2 regions of the Mesorhizobium sp. M4B.F.Ca.ET.017.02.2.1 genome follow, and region 2 is predicted to be linked to the other one. Evidence: riboswitches for the same ligand, from Rfam matches in the RefSeq annotation. Region 2 holds a riboswitch; the other holds the start of a gene.
The links. Region 2 has a riboswitch for cobalamin ahead of EN738_RS19445 (CbtB domain-containing protein). Riboswitches for the same ligand answer to the same signal wherever they lie in the genome.

Region 1 (3,755 bases), on a different contig from region 2:
AACGCGGGCCGATCGCCGCCTCCGACATAGAAGGCCACAAGGGCAATGGCGGCTGGTGGGGCTGGAGCGCGGCCAAGCACGCCTTCGAGTGGCTGTTTTGGGCCGGCCGCATCACCACCGCCTACCGGCGCGGCTTCGAGCGCTACTACGATTTGCCGGAGCGCGTGCTGCCGCAGGCCGTGCTCGACCTGCCGGTTCCCTCCGTCGAGGACGCGCATCGCGAATTGCTGCGCATTTCAGCCCGCGCGCACGGCATCGCCACCTACAGCGACCTGCGCGACTATTTTCGTCTGGCGCCCGGCGACACGAAGGACCGCATCGAGGAACTGGTCGAGACGGGCGATCTGCTGCCGATGCGGGTCGAAGGCTGGGACAAGCCGGCCTATCTCCACAAGGACGCCCGCATCCCGCGCAAGATCGAGGCGCGCGCCCTGCTCGCGCCGTTCGATCCCGTCGTTTTCGAACGCACCCGCACCGAAAAGCTCTTCGACTTCCGCTACCGCATCGAGATCTACACGCCGGCCGAAAAGCGCCAATACGGCTACTACGTGCTGCCCTTCCTGCTCGGCGACCGGATCGTCGCCCGCGTCGATCTGAGGGCCGATCGCCCGGCTAGCGTGCTGCGCGTCCATGCCGCCTATGCCGAGGCCGGCGCTCCGCCCGAAACGGCCGGTGAACTCTTCGAGGAATTGAAGCAGATGCAGGGCTGGCTTGGGCTTGAGCGCATCGAAGTGACGCCGGCCGGCGATTTGGGGCCGGCGCTGGCTGGCGAGATAAGATAGCCAACCCCTGCAGCCTCTGTCATACACGCTCCAACAAACCTCGTAGGTTGTGCAATGGCATCGGACAAAGTGCTCGACATGATCCATGGCGCATTGATTGCGCATGGGATCGATGCAGTGCGTAGAGATCAGGACGTTCTGCTACAGTCGAGGCAACTTCGGTTTGAGGCTGAGGTATTCGAGGCGGAAGCTGGCCGGCTGGTCCTCGAAATCTACATTTTTTCCCCACTGCTTGATGTTCAGCCGGTCATTGAATCCTTTGCTGGCTTCGGTGACACGCGAGAACAAGAATTAAATCAGGCGTTTGAAAAATTTCTTCGTGGCGTTTTCCACGTGGCGATCGAGGGACTGGCTGATCATGTCTGCGACAACATGCAGGCCGAAGTAGAGGTTTGGCAGCAAAGCATCCCAGTTGGAAGATCTGGCAAAAGAATGTTCGCTGGAAAATCTATGGTGGACAGGTCATTTCCCAGGCCACCACCGAGCTTAATTCGCTGAACCGGGGTTATCCAACGTTCTACGCCAAGCTGGAAAAGCTGTTCACAGCTTCCGTTTCCCCTGGCAGTCACTTTGTACGCACCTTTTTTGCAGCCTTGAAAGGCGAGCTTATTTGCACCGAGGTCCTTCTGGATAATAAGGTTTGGCAAGAAGGACAGGACCTAGCCCTCAGCCATGACTGGGACCACGGCGATGGTTATCAAGCAGTCCGGCAAGTTATCCTGGCCCTGCCGATTGGCGGCACATGACAGCCTCTGACCGACATAGCCATGTCGTAGCCGCGCGTTGACACATCTGCCCGCAGAAGCCTAAATCCATGGCCAGACGGTCTCCTCCCGGCAAAAGGAGGAGCCAAGAGGGAATGCGGTGCGGGAAAAATGCCCAAATCCGCGGCTGTCCCCGCAACTGTAAGCGAAGAGCCAAGGCCGAAAGCCACTGGGATGTTCCCCGGGAAGGCGGCTAACCAAGGCGATGACCCGCGAGCCAGGAGACCTGCCGTCTGCGAGAAAAGAATCCGATCGCCCGGCGGGTTTCCGGGCAAGGAGCCTGATTTGGAGCGCGACAGCAGTTTTCCGGCTGATAGAGCGGACATACCGTCCGGCGACGACGATGGTCCGGCCGGCGTGACCGTCATCGTCTGCTCGTCCTGCCGCGACGAGACCGGTTCCGATGCCCATCCGCGCGCCGGCGCGCTGCTTGCCGAGGACACGCGCCGGGCGGCTTCCGGCGAAAAGATCAACATCCGCACCGTCGAATGCCTCGGCAATTGCAAGCGCCGACTGAGCGCGGCACTTCTGCGCGATGGCTGCTGGAGCTACGTCTTCGGCGACCTGACAGCGACCAGCGGCGCCGACCTCGTTGCTGGCGCAAAGCTCTTCGCCACCTCGACCGACGGCCTCATCCCGTGGCGCGGCCGGCCCGATTCCCTGAAGCGCGGCCTTGTTGCCCGCATCCCTCCCCTCGACCTGCTGAAGGACTGACCATGACCGCATCCGTCTCCCGTGTTCCCTGCACCGTCGTTACCGGCTTCCTGGGCGCCGGAAAGACGACGCTGATCCGCAACCTGCTCGAGAACGCCAAAGGCAAGCGGCTGGCGATCATCGTCAACGAGTTCGGCGATGTCGGCATCGACGGCGAAATCCTCAAGGGCTGCGGCGTCGATGCCTGCCCGGAGGAAAACATCGTCGAACTGGCCAATGGCTGCATCTGCTGCACCGTCGCCGACGATTTCGTGCCGGCGCTCGACCAGATCCTGTCGCGGACGCCGAAGGTCGATCACATCCTGATCGAAACCTCAGGCCTCGCGCTGCCGAAGCCGCTGGTCCAGGCCTTCCAGTGGCCGAGCGTGAAGAGCCGCGTCACTGTCGATGGCGTCATTGCCGTGGTCGACGGCCCGGCCCTGGCAGACGGCCGCGTCGCTTCCGACATGGACGCGCTGCAGGCACAGCGCGCGGCGGATGACTCGCTCGACCATGACGATCCGGTCGAAGAAGTGTTCGAGGACCAGATCGCCTGCGCCGACCTGATCATCCTGTCGAAGAGCGATCTGATGGACGCCGCCGGCTCGGCGCGCGCCAACGCCGTCATCGGCGAGCATGTGGCTCGCGCCGTCAAGGTCGTGCCGACCGCCCAGGGCAAGGTCGACCCGTCCGTGCTGCTCGGCCTTGGCCTCGCCGTCGAGGACGACATCGAGAACCGCAAGACCCATCACGATGACGAGCTCGACCACGAGCATGACGATTTTGACTCCTTCGTCATCGACATCCCGTCGATCGCCAATCCGGATGAACTGGCACAACGCGTCGCCACCGCTGCCGAACAGGAGAATGTGCTGCGCGTGAAGGGATTCGTCGAGGTCGGCGGCAAGCCGATGCGGCTTTTGCTGCAGGCCGTCGGGCCACGTGTCAACCATTACTACGACCGCGCGTGGACGGCCGAGGACGATCGCCGCTCGCGCCTCGTCGTCATCGGCCTGAAGGGGCTGAACCGCCCGGCGATCGAGCGTATCCTCGCCGGCTGAGGCAAACCCGAACCGCCATGCACATCCTCACCACCACATCCGCCTCGCTCGACGATCTCGCCGAGCCTGTCGATCTCAGGCAGACGCCTGCGGATGTGGTGGCGCTGTCCTTCACCGACAGCGATCTTTCCGGACTGGCTGCGGCGTGGAAGGCCGACGCGGAACGATTGCCCTCAATGCGGCTGGCGGCACTTCGCGATCTCCGTCATCCGATGTCGGTCGACCTCTGGATCGACAGCGTCGCCCTCCACGCCAAGGTCATCCTGGTGCGCATCCTCGGCGGCTATGACTGGTGGCGCTACGGTTGCGACCAGCTCGCCACGGTCGCGCGCGAACGCGGCATCAAACTCGCGCTGCTGCCCGGCGAAAGCCACGACGAGGATCTGCGGCTGATCGAGGCCTCGACCCTGCCGCGCGCCGAACTTGACGGATTGCTCGGCTATTTCCGCGAAGGC
Region 2 (11,054 bases):
CGAAGATCGTTGCCGCCGAAATGATGTTCCAGGCCGACGTCCACTCGCCGCGCAGATTGTTGAGCCCGGCAGTTACGGGTTTGACCGCGTCGCTCTGGGTCAGCACGATCGCCCAGAAATAGTCGTTCCAGATGAAGGTGAAGGTGAGGATGGCGAGCGCCGCCAGTGCGGGCCGCACCAGCGGAACCACCACATGACGCAGCACCTGGAAGGGCGAAGCCCCTTCGGCGCGCGCGGCCTGGAACAATTCGCCGGGCAAGGCGGCGATGAAGTTGCGCATGAAAAGCGTCGCAAAGCCGGTCTGGAAGGCGATGTGGAAGACGATCAGGGCGTAGACGGTGTCGTAGAGGCCGAGCCTCACCATCAGATCACGCACCGGGATCATCATGATCTGGGCCGGCAGAAAATTGCCGCCGACAAACAATGCGAAAATGAGGTTTGAACCGCGGAACGGATAGCGGGACAGGACGAAGCCGGTCAACGTCGACAGGATCAGCACGCCGATCACCGAGGGAACGGTGATCAGCAGGCTGTTGAGGAAGAAGCGCAGCATCGCGGTCTGTTCGAAGACCGCCGTGTAATTCTCGATCAGGCTGAATTTCTGCGGCCAGCCCCAATAGTTGCCCGCCATCAGCTCTTCGTTGGAGCGGATCGACGTCAGCATCACGGCGAAGAGCGGCAACAGCCACAGCGCGACGACCAGGGTCACGCCGCCGACATAGAGCGCACGCTGGAGCTTGGCGTCTTCAGGGATCGGGCGGGGATACATCAGGCATTGCTCCGTTCGGCCTTGATGAGGCCTCGCAGGTACCAGGCGATGAAGACGATCATGATGGCGAAGAGAACCGTGGCGATCGCTGCGCCGTAGCCGAAGCGATAGGAAAAGATCGATTCCTCGTACATCTGGTAGGCGAGCACCGTCGACGAGCCATACGGGCCGCCGGTGGTCATGACCGCGACCATGTCGAAGGAGCGCAGCGCGCCGATCACCGTGACCGCGATGGCGATGAAGCCGACCTGCGACAGTTGCGGCAGGACCACATGGCGCAGCATGCGCCAGCCGCGCGCGCCGTCGACGCGTCCGGCGCCGATCAGGTCCTCGTTGAGGTTGTTCAGGCCGGCCAGGAACAGCACCATGCAGAAGGCGATCTGCGGCCACAGACCGGCGGTGGCCACCGCGAAGGTGGCGAAATTCTCGTCGGAAAGCAGCGCCGGCGCGGTGCCGCCGAACAGGCCGAAGATCAATTGCAGCAAACCATAGGTCGGATCGTAGACCCAACCGAAAACGACGCCCACGGTCACCGTGGCCAGCACCAGCGGGACAAAGAACAGCGATTTCAGGATGCGCATGCCGCCGATCTGCTGGTTGACGATCAGCGCCAGCGCGAGGCCGATCGGCGGCGCCAGCATGAAGATCAGCAGCCAGATGATATTGTTCTTGAGCGAGACGTAGAATTGCGGGTCTTCGGCCAGCTCGACATAGTTGGCGAGGCCGACCCAGGTCTTCGCGCCGATACCGTCCCAGTCGTGCAGCGAAATCCAGACCGTCTCGAAGGAGGCGGCAAGAATCACCAGGCTGAACAGGATGAGACCCGGCGGCAGAAGGAGAAGTGCCGGTGTCATCCAATGACGATTTCTGCGCCAGAAGCGGGGCATGGGAATTCATCCAAAAGAGAGACGGGACCGCCGGGAGAGGCGGCGGCCCGTCAGGTCCGGGAGGACTAACCGAAGATTCTCTTGCGGGTCTTTTCCAGCCGCTCGAGGATCTGCTCGCGCCGTTCGGGCTTGACCATGAATTCCTGGAGCCCGGTCATGCCTTCCTGGGCCATGTCCGGATCCGTGTCGCGATCGTAATATTGCGACGTGCCGACCACCTTCTTCAGTTCCTCGACCGCGGCGTTGACCAGCGGATCCTTGCTGGGCGGGCAGTCGTTGCGCGGCGGGATGGCTCCCTCGGCGGCGAGGAAGGCGCCCAGGTTCTCCGGCTTGTAGAAATAGGCGAGGAAGTCGCGCGCGCCTTGCTTGTTCTTGGCGTTGGCAGGCACGTGAATGGAGTTGACGGAGAAATCCTCATACCGGGCGACGCCGGGGACGACTTCGGGAAACGGCGCATAGGCGAGTTGCGGAACGTCGGCCTCCGGGAAGGCGGATCTGACGAAACCGCCGAGGTCCAGCATGGCCGCCTTCTTTTGCGCCAGCGCCGCACCTGCCTGTTCCCAGCCGAAGGAACTGTGGTTGGGCGAGAAGAAACCGGCCTTGATCAGATCGTTCCATTTGTCGAAGACGGGCGTCAGCATCGGATCGGTGTACTGGACCTTGCCGTCCATCAGCGCGATGTGCTTGTCGAGACCGTTGATGCGCAGGTTCATGTGGTCGAACCAGCCACCTGCGGGCCAAAGCTCCTTGGTGCCCATGCTCATCGGGATCATGCCAGCGGATTTCGCGGCCTCGCCGAAGGCGAGAAGGTCGGTCCAGGTCTTCGGCGGGGTCCAGTTGTGTTCGGCAAAGACGTCCTTGCGGTAGAACAGGCCCCAGAGCAGGCCGCCCATCGGCAGGCCATACTGCTTGTCGCCGACAGTGACGGCGCTGGTCGTGGCGCCGAGCACGCTCCTGTAGTTCTCGCGGGCAAACAGATCGGAGATGTCGTCGAACAGGCCCTTGTTGACGAACGCCTTCATGCGGTTGCCGGAGAACCAGAAGCAGATATCGGGGGCGCCGACGACGAGATAGCTGCGGATCGCGGTCTTGTGCGCCTCGTGATCCATGTTGTTGATGGTGACCTTGGCGCCGGATTTCGCCTCGTATTCGGCCGCCAGCCTGTGCAGGATGTCGCGTTGCCCGACATTGCTGAGGTTGGAGATGATGGTGATTTCCTGCGCCTGCGCCAGGGCCGGCAAGCAAAGCCCGCTTGCGGCGGAAGCGGCGAGGGCTGCGCCGGTGCCCTTCAGGAAACGGCGCCTTGTCGTGGACAGAGTCGTGACGTCGATGGCCATGGCTATTTTCTCCTCCCTGAGAGCAGCCGGATTCCGATTGAACCGGGGCAAGTCGTAGCGTATGCATATGAAGTCGGTCAATAGTTAATTTACAAAATTAATAATGAGGCAAGAAATGAAACTCAAGGGTGATCAGCAGACATCGCGCGCCATGAACCGACGATTGATCCTGAACATGATCCGCGCCGACGGACCGATGAGCAGGGCAGACATGGCGACGCGCAGCGGTCTGAGCCCGGCTGCGGTGACCTTCGTGGTCTCCGAGCTCTTGGACGAGAACATCCTCGTCGAGGGAGAAGCCAGCCTGGGGGCGCCAGGGAGGCGGCCTATCCCGATCAGTATAAATTATGCGGGCCGCCTGGTCGTAGGGCTCAAGCTGAAGGCCGGCGCCATCGATTGCGTGCTGACCGATCTTGCGACGACCCCGCTTGTCTCCAGGCAGGTGGCGGTGCCCGACCCGTCGCCTCAAAGTACGGTCGAGGCCTGCGCGGCCGCCGTCAAGGAATTGCTAGCGGACCGCAAGGCGCCGAGCGGCGCGCAGCTAAGCGGCATAGGCATCGCGGTGCCAGGTGTCATCGACAATGGCGTTTGCCGGCTCAGCCACCGGTTCAACTGGATCGACGTACCAATCGCGGCCATGCTCGCCGAACTCGTGCATGTGCCGGTCTGGGCTGACGACGACACCAATGCTTTCGCGCTGGCGCAGCAATTGTTCGGCCTCGGCCGGCATCATCGCACGGTCGGCGCGTTGGCGATCGGAGCCGGCATCAGCTGCGCCGTGGTGATCGACGGGGCCGTGCATCACGGCGCAAGCGGTGCCGCGGGCAAGATGGGGCACTCCATCTACAATCCGAACGGGCCACAATGCGAATGCGGCCGGCGCGGCTGCCTGCAGACCTTCTTCTCGGAGCCGGCCCTGGTGAGGCGGTGGCGTGAAGCGAAAGGCCTGCCGGGCGAGGCCTCCCGCCATGACATGTTCGAAGCGGCCCAGGCCGGTGACGAGACCGCCGTGGAGATCCTGCGCGAAGCCGGCGAAGGCATAGGCCGGTTCCTTGGCGGCTTCTGCAACATCATTGATCCGGAGGTCATCGTCGGCGGCGGTGAAGCGGTCAGCTTCGGCGACTATCTGTTCGAGCCGATGCGCGACGCGTTGAAGCGCTATGCGATGTGGAACCCGCCGCCGATCACGCCTGACTGGGCCGACGATTCCTGGGCGCGTGGCGCTGCCGCATTGGCTACCCAGAGGCTTTTCGATTTCGAAAGCAGGCCTGGGGAGACCAGGGCGGTCATGTAAACGAGGACCCGATCAAGTCTGGCGGCGCTTGCCCGCGAGGCTCAAATCCAGCGCCGCACCCGCTTGGCGTAGTCGCGGTATTTCTTGCCGAATTTCGCCGCCAACACCTTCTCCTCCTTCTCGATCGCCAGCTTCTGCGTGGCGAAGGCGGCGATGAAGGCAAACAGCAGGAACCAGGCGATCCCGGTGATGAAGGCGACGCCGATCAACAGCAGCGTGTTGGCGAGGTACATCGGGTTGCGGGTGATCGAGAACGGACCCGAAGTGACGAGATGGTCGGGCACCGCGTTGGGATTGAAGGTCGTCCTCGCCCGCAGCATGACGCGGATCGCCGTGAACCAGAGCGCGGCGACGAAGAACAGCGCCACCCAGCCGGCGGCAAACATAAGGTCGCCCAACAGGTCGCCGATCCACGGCAGCGGAAAGAAGAGGCCAAGCACGACGCTGGCGGCGATGGCAATGACATAGATCAGCGGCGGCCACGGGATGAGCCCGGGTTTCGGCTGACTGTCGGTCATTGCTGTCCTCCCTCCGTCGCGTCGTCAGTGCTCGCCGTGCAGGCGCCGGCGAGATCGGCGAGATGCGCCTTGAACTCCGGTGTCTGGTCGCCGTCGTAGAGCCTGTCCAGCGTCCCTTCGCCCTGCAGCGTATCAAGCATGCAGCCACAATAGCTCGTACAGAATTTGCTGTCGCGCTGCTGCTCGCAGGATATCTGGCAGGATCTGAGGAAGCTGGCGTCCTGGTCCAGCGGCGCCGCCGGCATCACCTGCGAAAACAGCCAGACCGAACCGAACAGCAGCGGCTGGTGGATCAGATAGAAGGCGAGGCTGTGGCGGCCGATGAAGACCAGCGGGTTCGACCAGCGGCCGGGCGCCAGCTTCGCCAGCCGGGCGAGCAGGCCGGACGTGGAGGCAAGTTTCGCCGCGGCAATGCCCAGCAGCACGGCGCCGAACCATGGGAAGAGCGGCACGTAGTCGTTGGAGCGCGGATTGGTCGCCGACAGGCCGACCCACCACAGCGCCGGATGGTCGAAGGCTTGCGAGCGCAGATAGAGCGGGGCGGCGATCACAAGCGCCGCGACGGCGATCGTCACCAGCGAGGGCAATCGCAGGAAGGCGAGGCCGAGCAGAGAGGCGAGCGCGATCTCGTGCAATATGCCGAAGAAGATGAAGCCATCGGGCGTGGCGATGCGGGTGATCAACGATATGGCCAGCGCCGCCACGGCGACCATGGCGAAGCGCTTCCAGAAGCCCGGCCAGCGGATCTTCCTTCCATGGGCGAGGAACAGGCTGACGCCGACCAGGAACAGGAAGGTCGAGGCGATGCAGCGCGCGTAGATCTTCCACCAGCCGAAGGCGGTGAGGCCGGGATCGGTGTAGCCGAAATTCTCGAGGTCCCAGGTGAAATGGTAGCTCGCCATGGCCAGCAGGGCCAAGCCGCGCACGATGTCGATGGCGACGATGCGTCCTTGCTTCGGCGTGTCCTGAACAGGTTCGGCCGGCGTTTGAAGGCTCATCGTGTCTCGCATTCCGATTCAGTGATGCCAAACGACTATCATGGTTCAACCAGACAAAAGAAGGCGGGACTGCTGTGGCATGCATCAATCTGCCCGCCGTTTTCCTCCGGGCGGTTCGAGGGGTGGCCGAGCCTGGGTTCAGCGTTCGCCACGGGCGGGCTGCTGGCGGCGGCCGTGGCTTTGTCACCTGACGGCGTCTGCCGAAGTCGCTCTAGGGTTTGGGCGAAAATGCCTGATACCGCGCGCGCACCCATTCGTGGAAACGGTGCAGGTCGTATTCCTCCGGCATCAGCACGCCGGCCTTGTGGCGCATCGAACGCAGGCCCTTCTGGTTGACCTCGCAGATCGCCGCGTCCTCTTCCAGCACCTGCCTGCCGAAGGCGACGATGTTGTCGATGTCGGCTTCCGGCGAGGCGAGCGCTTCGGCCGGGAACAGCCATTCGGCCGACAGTTCAGTCTGCTCCGGGCCGAGCGGCACCAGCCGTACGGTGCGGACATAGTCGACATGGCCGACGATGAACATCGACGGCAGGCTCGTGGCGTAGGTCTGGCCGGCGGCGCATTCGGCCGGCGTCAGGCCGGCAAACACCGGACCGTGCACGTGGCCGTCGCGCGACCAGGTCTCGGCGCCGGCGCGCAGGCCGCCGGAGAATTCCGGCGCGTCATTGTCGGCGTGGCGCGCGCATTCGGGATCGTCGTGCCTCGCCATCAGGCCTCGGCCATAGATCGGCACCAGCCGCGACAGGTCCTTGTGGACGCCGGGGCAATGCAGGCACTCGTTGAAGTTCTCCCAAAAGATCTTCCAGTTGCAGTTCATCACCTTGCGCAGCGCATGGCCGGTGACCAGCGTCTCCAGCGGCCAGTTGGCGAGATTGCCGGAAGCCCGGTCGAAGGAGGCTTCCGCCGAGCCGGCGGCATCTCCGGCGAGGTTGATGAAGACGAAGCCGCGCCACACCGACAGCGCCACGCCATAGAGCGGATAGTCGGCCTTGTCGAAGCCTTCGGGCAGCGACTTCGACGGCACGCGCACGAGGTCGCCGCGCAGCGAATAGGACCAGGCGTGGTAGGGGCAGGTCAGCAGCCTGGCCTTCAGCCTTCCCTCGCTCTCCTGGCAAAGCTGCGAGCCGCGATGCCGGCAGGTGTTGTGGAAGGCGCGCAATTCGCCGGCCTCGTCGCGCAGCACCACGATCTCCTGCGTGCCGACGCGGAATGTCCTGAAAGCCAGCGGCTGGGCAAGGTCGGCCTCGCGGCAGACCAGCAGCCAGCTTTTGTACCAGATCGCGTCGAGGTCACGACCGTAAGCCCCGGCATCCCAATAGGCCGACGAGGGCAGGGTCGGCTCAAGCCTGGTCAGGCCGGTGTAGAGGTCGTCGCTCGGTTTGGGCTGCATAGGCGGCTCCCTGAATGGTCCAGCCGACACCCGGCCAGGATGTTTGTCAATCGCTCGCGCCGTGGCCATTGTGGCACGCAATCGCCGCCCCTAAGGTCGGCGCTTCACAAGTCGGGTGCCCAGGGACAGTTCATGCCGCCAAGGACAATGTCGCTCACCGAGGAGCTGGTCGCGCGCTGCTTTCGCGTCGTCGAGGACAGCGGGCCTGATCCCAACGCGATGCATCTGGACGATGCCGACTATGAAGCGATGCTGGACACGCTCGAGGCTGAGCTGCCTGGCAGCGAACCGCTCTGGCTGTTCGGCTACGGCTCGCTGATCTGGAAGCCCGAGATCGATCATGTCGAGGAACGGGTTGCGGTCCCGCGCGGCTGGCACAGGTCCTTCTGCATGAAGATGACGCGCTGGCGCGGCACCAGGGAGCAGCCTGGCCTGATGATGGCGCTGGACCGGGGCGGGCAGTGCAAGGGCGTCGCCTTCAGGCTTGGCGACGCCGACCGGCGCCAGCAGCTCGACAAGGTTCTGCGGCGCGAAGTGACACTGAAGCCGACCAGCTACCATCCGCGCCTGCTCAACCTTTCGAGCGACGGCGGCACGTTGCGGGCACTGGCCTTCGTCATCAACCGCAAGGGCACAACCTATGCCGGCCCGCTTGAGGAAAAAGAGGTGGTCGAAAGGCTGGCGACATCCTGCGGGCACTGGGGATCGGGCGCAGACTATCTTTACAACACGGTGAAGAACCTCGAGCAGCGCGGCATCCATGACCGCCATCTGTGGCGGCTGCAGCATCTGGTTGCCGAGCGGATTGCCGCGTCGGACAGCTAGGCCCGGTGGCGCATTTGCGCTGGTGGCCGCCGGAATTTGGTTTGCCGGGCGCGACGATTCTGCCTATAGTCCTGCCGTCGTCGGTTCCGTTTTTGGAGCCAAGAGGGAATGCGGTGAGGGCGAATTCGTCCAATGCCGTGGCTGCCCCCGCAACTGTGTGCGGTAGTCCTCTCCAAGACCACTGAGGAAAATCCTCGGGAAGGTGGGGAAGGGCGCTGATCCGCGAGCCAGGAGACCTGCCGGCGACAGAAACGTTGAATTCTATGCCCTCGGGTGGAGGGCGAAAGGACAAGACATGACGACCGCTTCCGTCTCCCTCGGCACCTCCGTCTCCTCGCAGTCGCGCTTCATGCAGCTGGCCATGGCCGCGTTGCTCGGCATTTTCGTCGTCGGCTTTGTCGGCTTCTCGCATCTCGATGCGGTCCACAACGCAGCTCACGACTACCGCCACTCGATGGCGTTTCCCTGCCACTGACAAGGGCCTGACATCATGAACCTGTTTCGCAACGTCGTGTTCATCGCGGCGATTGCAGGGCTCGTGGCCGGCGTCGTTCTCGCTTGCCTGCAGGCCTATGCAACCGTGCCGCTGATCCTCAAGGCGGAAGTCTACGAACAGGCCGGCGGCGGCCATCATCATGATCATGCCGCGGCGCCTGCCGAGACCGGCGACGCCATGAGCTCCGCCGCTCCGGCCGGAAATGCCATGAGTTCCGCGCCGGCTCCGGCCGAAGCGGCCGCGCCAGCGGAAGACGAGGGCTGGGCACCGGCCGACGGCTTCGAGCGTTTCGCCTTCAACGTCGTCGCCAACATCGTCACCGGCATCGGCTTCGCGCTGATCCTGGTCGCGGTTTCGGAATTCGCCGGTGGTATCGGCAACTGGCGCCAGGGCGTGTTCTGGGGTCTCGCCGGCTTTGCCGTGTTCACGCTGGCGCCGGGCCTCGGCCTGCCGCCGGAACTGCCGGCGATGCCGGCCGCCGAACTCCTGCCGCGCCAGATCTGGTGGACGGCGACAGCGGTCGCGACCGCCGCCGGACTCGGCCTGATCGCTTTCCGCAAGTCGCTGCCGCTGGCGATCCTGGCCGTGGCCCTGATCGTCGCGCCGCACATCGTCGGCGCGCCGCAGCCGGAAAGCTTCGAGACGCCGATTCCCGAAGGCCTGCATCACCAGTTCGTGGTGGCGGTGACGGTCACCGACCTGGTGTTCTGGCTGGTGCTGGGCGCTGCCGTCGGCGTGGTGCGCGGCCGCTTCACCGGCACGGCCACCAGCCTGCGCGACAGCTTTGCCTGATCGCAGGGGACTGACCTTCATCATCGGCGGTGCGCGCTCCGGCAAGAGTGCGCATGCCGAAACCCTGGTGACGGCGAGTCCCTCGCCATGGGCTTACATCGCCACCGCGGAAGCCTATGACGATGAGATGCGCGAGCGCATCGCGCTGCATCGGGCGCGTCGCGGCGAGGGCTGGGCGACGGTCGACGCGCCGCTCGATCTTGCCGCCGCGATCGAGGCGCTGCCTGACCACCAACCCGTCTTGATCGACTGCCTGACTCTGTGGCTGACCAATCATATGCTGGCCGAGCGCGACCTCGATGCGGAATGCCGGCGGCTTGTGGATGTTCTATCGCGGCCGCGCGGGCCGTGGTTCGTGGTGTCCAACGAGGTCGGCCTGGGCATCGTGCCCGACAATGCGCTGGCGAGGCGGTTTCGCGATGCGGCCGGCCGGCTCAACCAGCAGGTCGCCGCCGTCGCCAATACGGTGCTGCTGATGGTGGCCGGTCTGCCGCTGAAGGTGAAGTGAGATGACTGAGACCGATGACAAGGATGCCGAGCGCCACCGCGCCAAGATGGCCAAGCGCAAGGCTGTGCAGGATGCCGAGGTGGCGGCAAAGACGATCGAGAAGGGGCTGCTGATCGTCAACACCGGCCCGGGCAAGGGCAAGACCACGGCCGCCTTCGGGCTGGCGCTCAGGATGCTCGGCTACGGCAGGCGCGTCGGCGTCGTGCAGTTCATCAAGGGCAAATGGCATACCGGCGAGAAGGACGCCTTCGCCGCCTTCGGCGACCGCGTCGTCTGGCATGCGATGGGCGAGGGCTTCACCTGGGAGACGCAGGACCTGAAGCGCGATATCGCCGCCGCCGAGGCCGCCTGGGCAAAAGCACTGGAGCTGATGGCGGATCCGTCGATCAGCCTTGTCGTGCTCGACGAGCTCAACATCGCGCTGCGCTACGACTATCTCGATCTGGAAAAGGTCGTTGCCGCGCTGAAGGCGCGCCGTGCTGACCTGCATATCATCGTCACCGGCCGAAACGCCAAGCCGCTGCTCGTCGAGGCGGCCGATCTCGTCACCGAAATGGGCCTCACCAAGCACCATTTCTCGGCGGGCGTGAAAGCCCAGCAAGGCATCGAGTTCTGATCACATCGTCAGATAGATCAACAGCGCCGACAGCATGCCGAACAGCGCGATCAGCAGCCAGTCGGCCACCTGGTAGAGCTTCAGCGCCTGCCTGATGTCGAGGCTTTCCGCCTCGCGCCGGCCGCCTTCGCCCATGTAGGCATCCTCGACGACCACGCCGCTGTAGCTGCGCGGGCCGGCCAGGGCGAGACCCAACGCGCCGGCCATCGCCGCCTCCGGCCAGCCGGCATTGGGCGAACGGTGCTTTTTCGCGTCGCGCCGCATGGCCTGCCAGGCGTTGCGGGGGTCCGCGCCTTTGACGAAGAAGGCAGCCAGCACGATCAGCAGCCCTGTCAGCCGCGATGCCGGCAGGTTGATCCAGTCGTCGAAGCGCGCCGCCGCCCAGCCGAAGGCCTCATGGCGCGGCGTGCGGTGGCCGATCATCGAATCGGCGGTGTTGGCGGCCTTGTAGGCGACGCCGCCGGCCAGGCCGCAGACCCCGGTCCAGAAGGCCGGAGCGACGATGCCGTCGGAGAAATTCTCGGCCAGGCTTTCGATCGCCGCGCGGGAAACGCCTGCCTTGTCGAGCTTTTCGGGATCGCGGCCGACGATGCGCGAGACGGCGATGCGGCCGAGCGTAAGGCC

Region 1: it holds a riboswitch for cobalamin, as region 2 does, so the genes downstream of both, EN738_RS26165 (DUF1636 family protein) here and EN738_RS19445 (CbtB domain-containing protein) in region 2, are expected to answer to the same signal.

The regions. Positions count from the first base shown of each region.
Region 1 covers NZ_RZOF01000285.1:4,329-8,083, forward strand. The annotation lists gene EN738_RS26155 (winged helix-turn-helix domain-containing protein) at 1-782, shown strand, start outside; gene EN738_RS26160 (DUF6348 family protein) at 837-1,280, shown strand; cobalamin riboswitch at 1,589-1,795, shown strand; gene EN738_RS26165 (DUF1636 family protein) at 1,832-2,260, shown strand; gene cobW (cobalamin biosynthesis protein CobW) at 2,263-3,300, shown strand; partial or broken gene EN738_RS26175 (cobaltochelatase subunit CobN) at 3,318-3,755, shown strand, end outside.
Region 2 covers NZ_RZOF01000164.1:1,047-12,100, reverse strand. The annotation lists gene EN738_RS19485 (carbohydrate ABC transporter permease) at 1-769, opposite strand, end outside; gene EN738_RS19480 (sugar ABC transporter permease) at 769-1,656, opposite strand; gene EN738_RS19475 (ABC transporter substrate-binding protein) at 1,722-2,993, opposite strand; gene EN738_RS19470 (ROK family transcriptional regulator) at 3,109-4,287, shown strand; gene EN738_RS19465 (isoprenylcysteine carboxylmethyltransferase family protein) at 4,329-4,805, opposite strand; gene EN738_RS19460 (DUF1624 domain-containing protein) at 4,802-5,803, opposite strand; gene EN738_RS19455 (aromatic ring-hydroxylating dioxygenase subunit alpha) at 6,015-7,193, opposite strand; gene EN738_RS19450 (gamma-glutamylcyclotransferase) at 7,326-8,018, shown strand; cobalamin riboswitch at 8,083-8,277, shown strand; gene EN738_RS19445 (CbtB domain-containing protein) at 8,314-8,493, shown strand; gene EN738_RS19440 (CbtA family protein) at 8,509-9,306, shown strand; gene cobU (bifunctional adenosylcobinamide kinase/adenosylcobinamide-phosphate guanylyltransferase) at 9,299-9,814, shown strand; gene cobO (cob(I)yrinic acid a,c-diamide adenosyltransferase) at 9,816-10,430, shown strand; gene cbiB (adenosylcobinamide-phosphate synthase CbiB) at 10,431-11,054, opposite strand, start outside.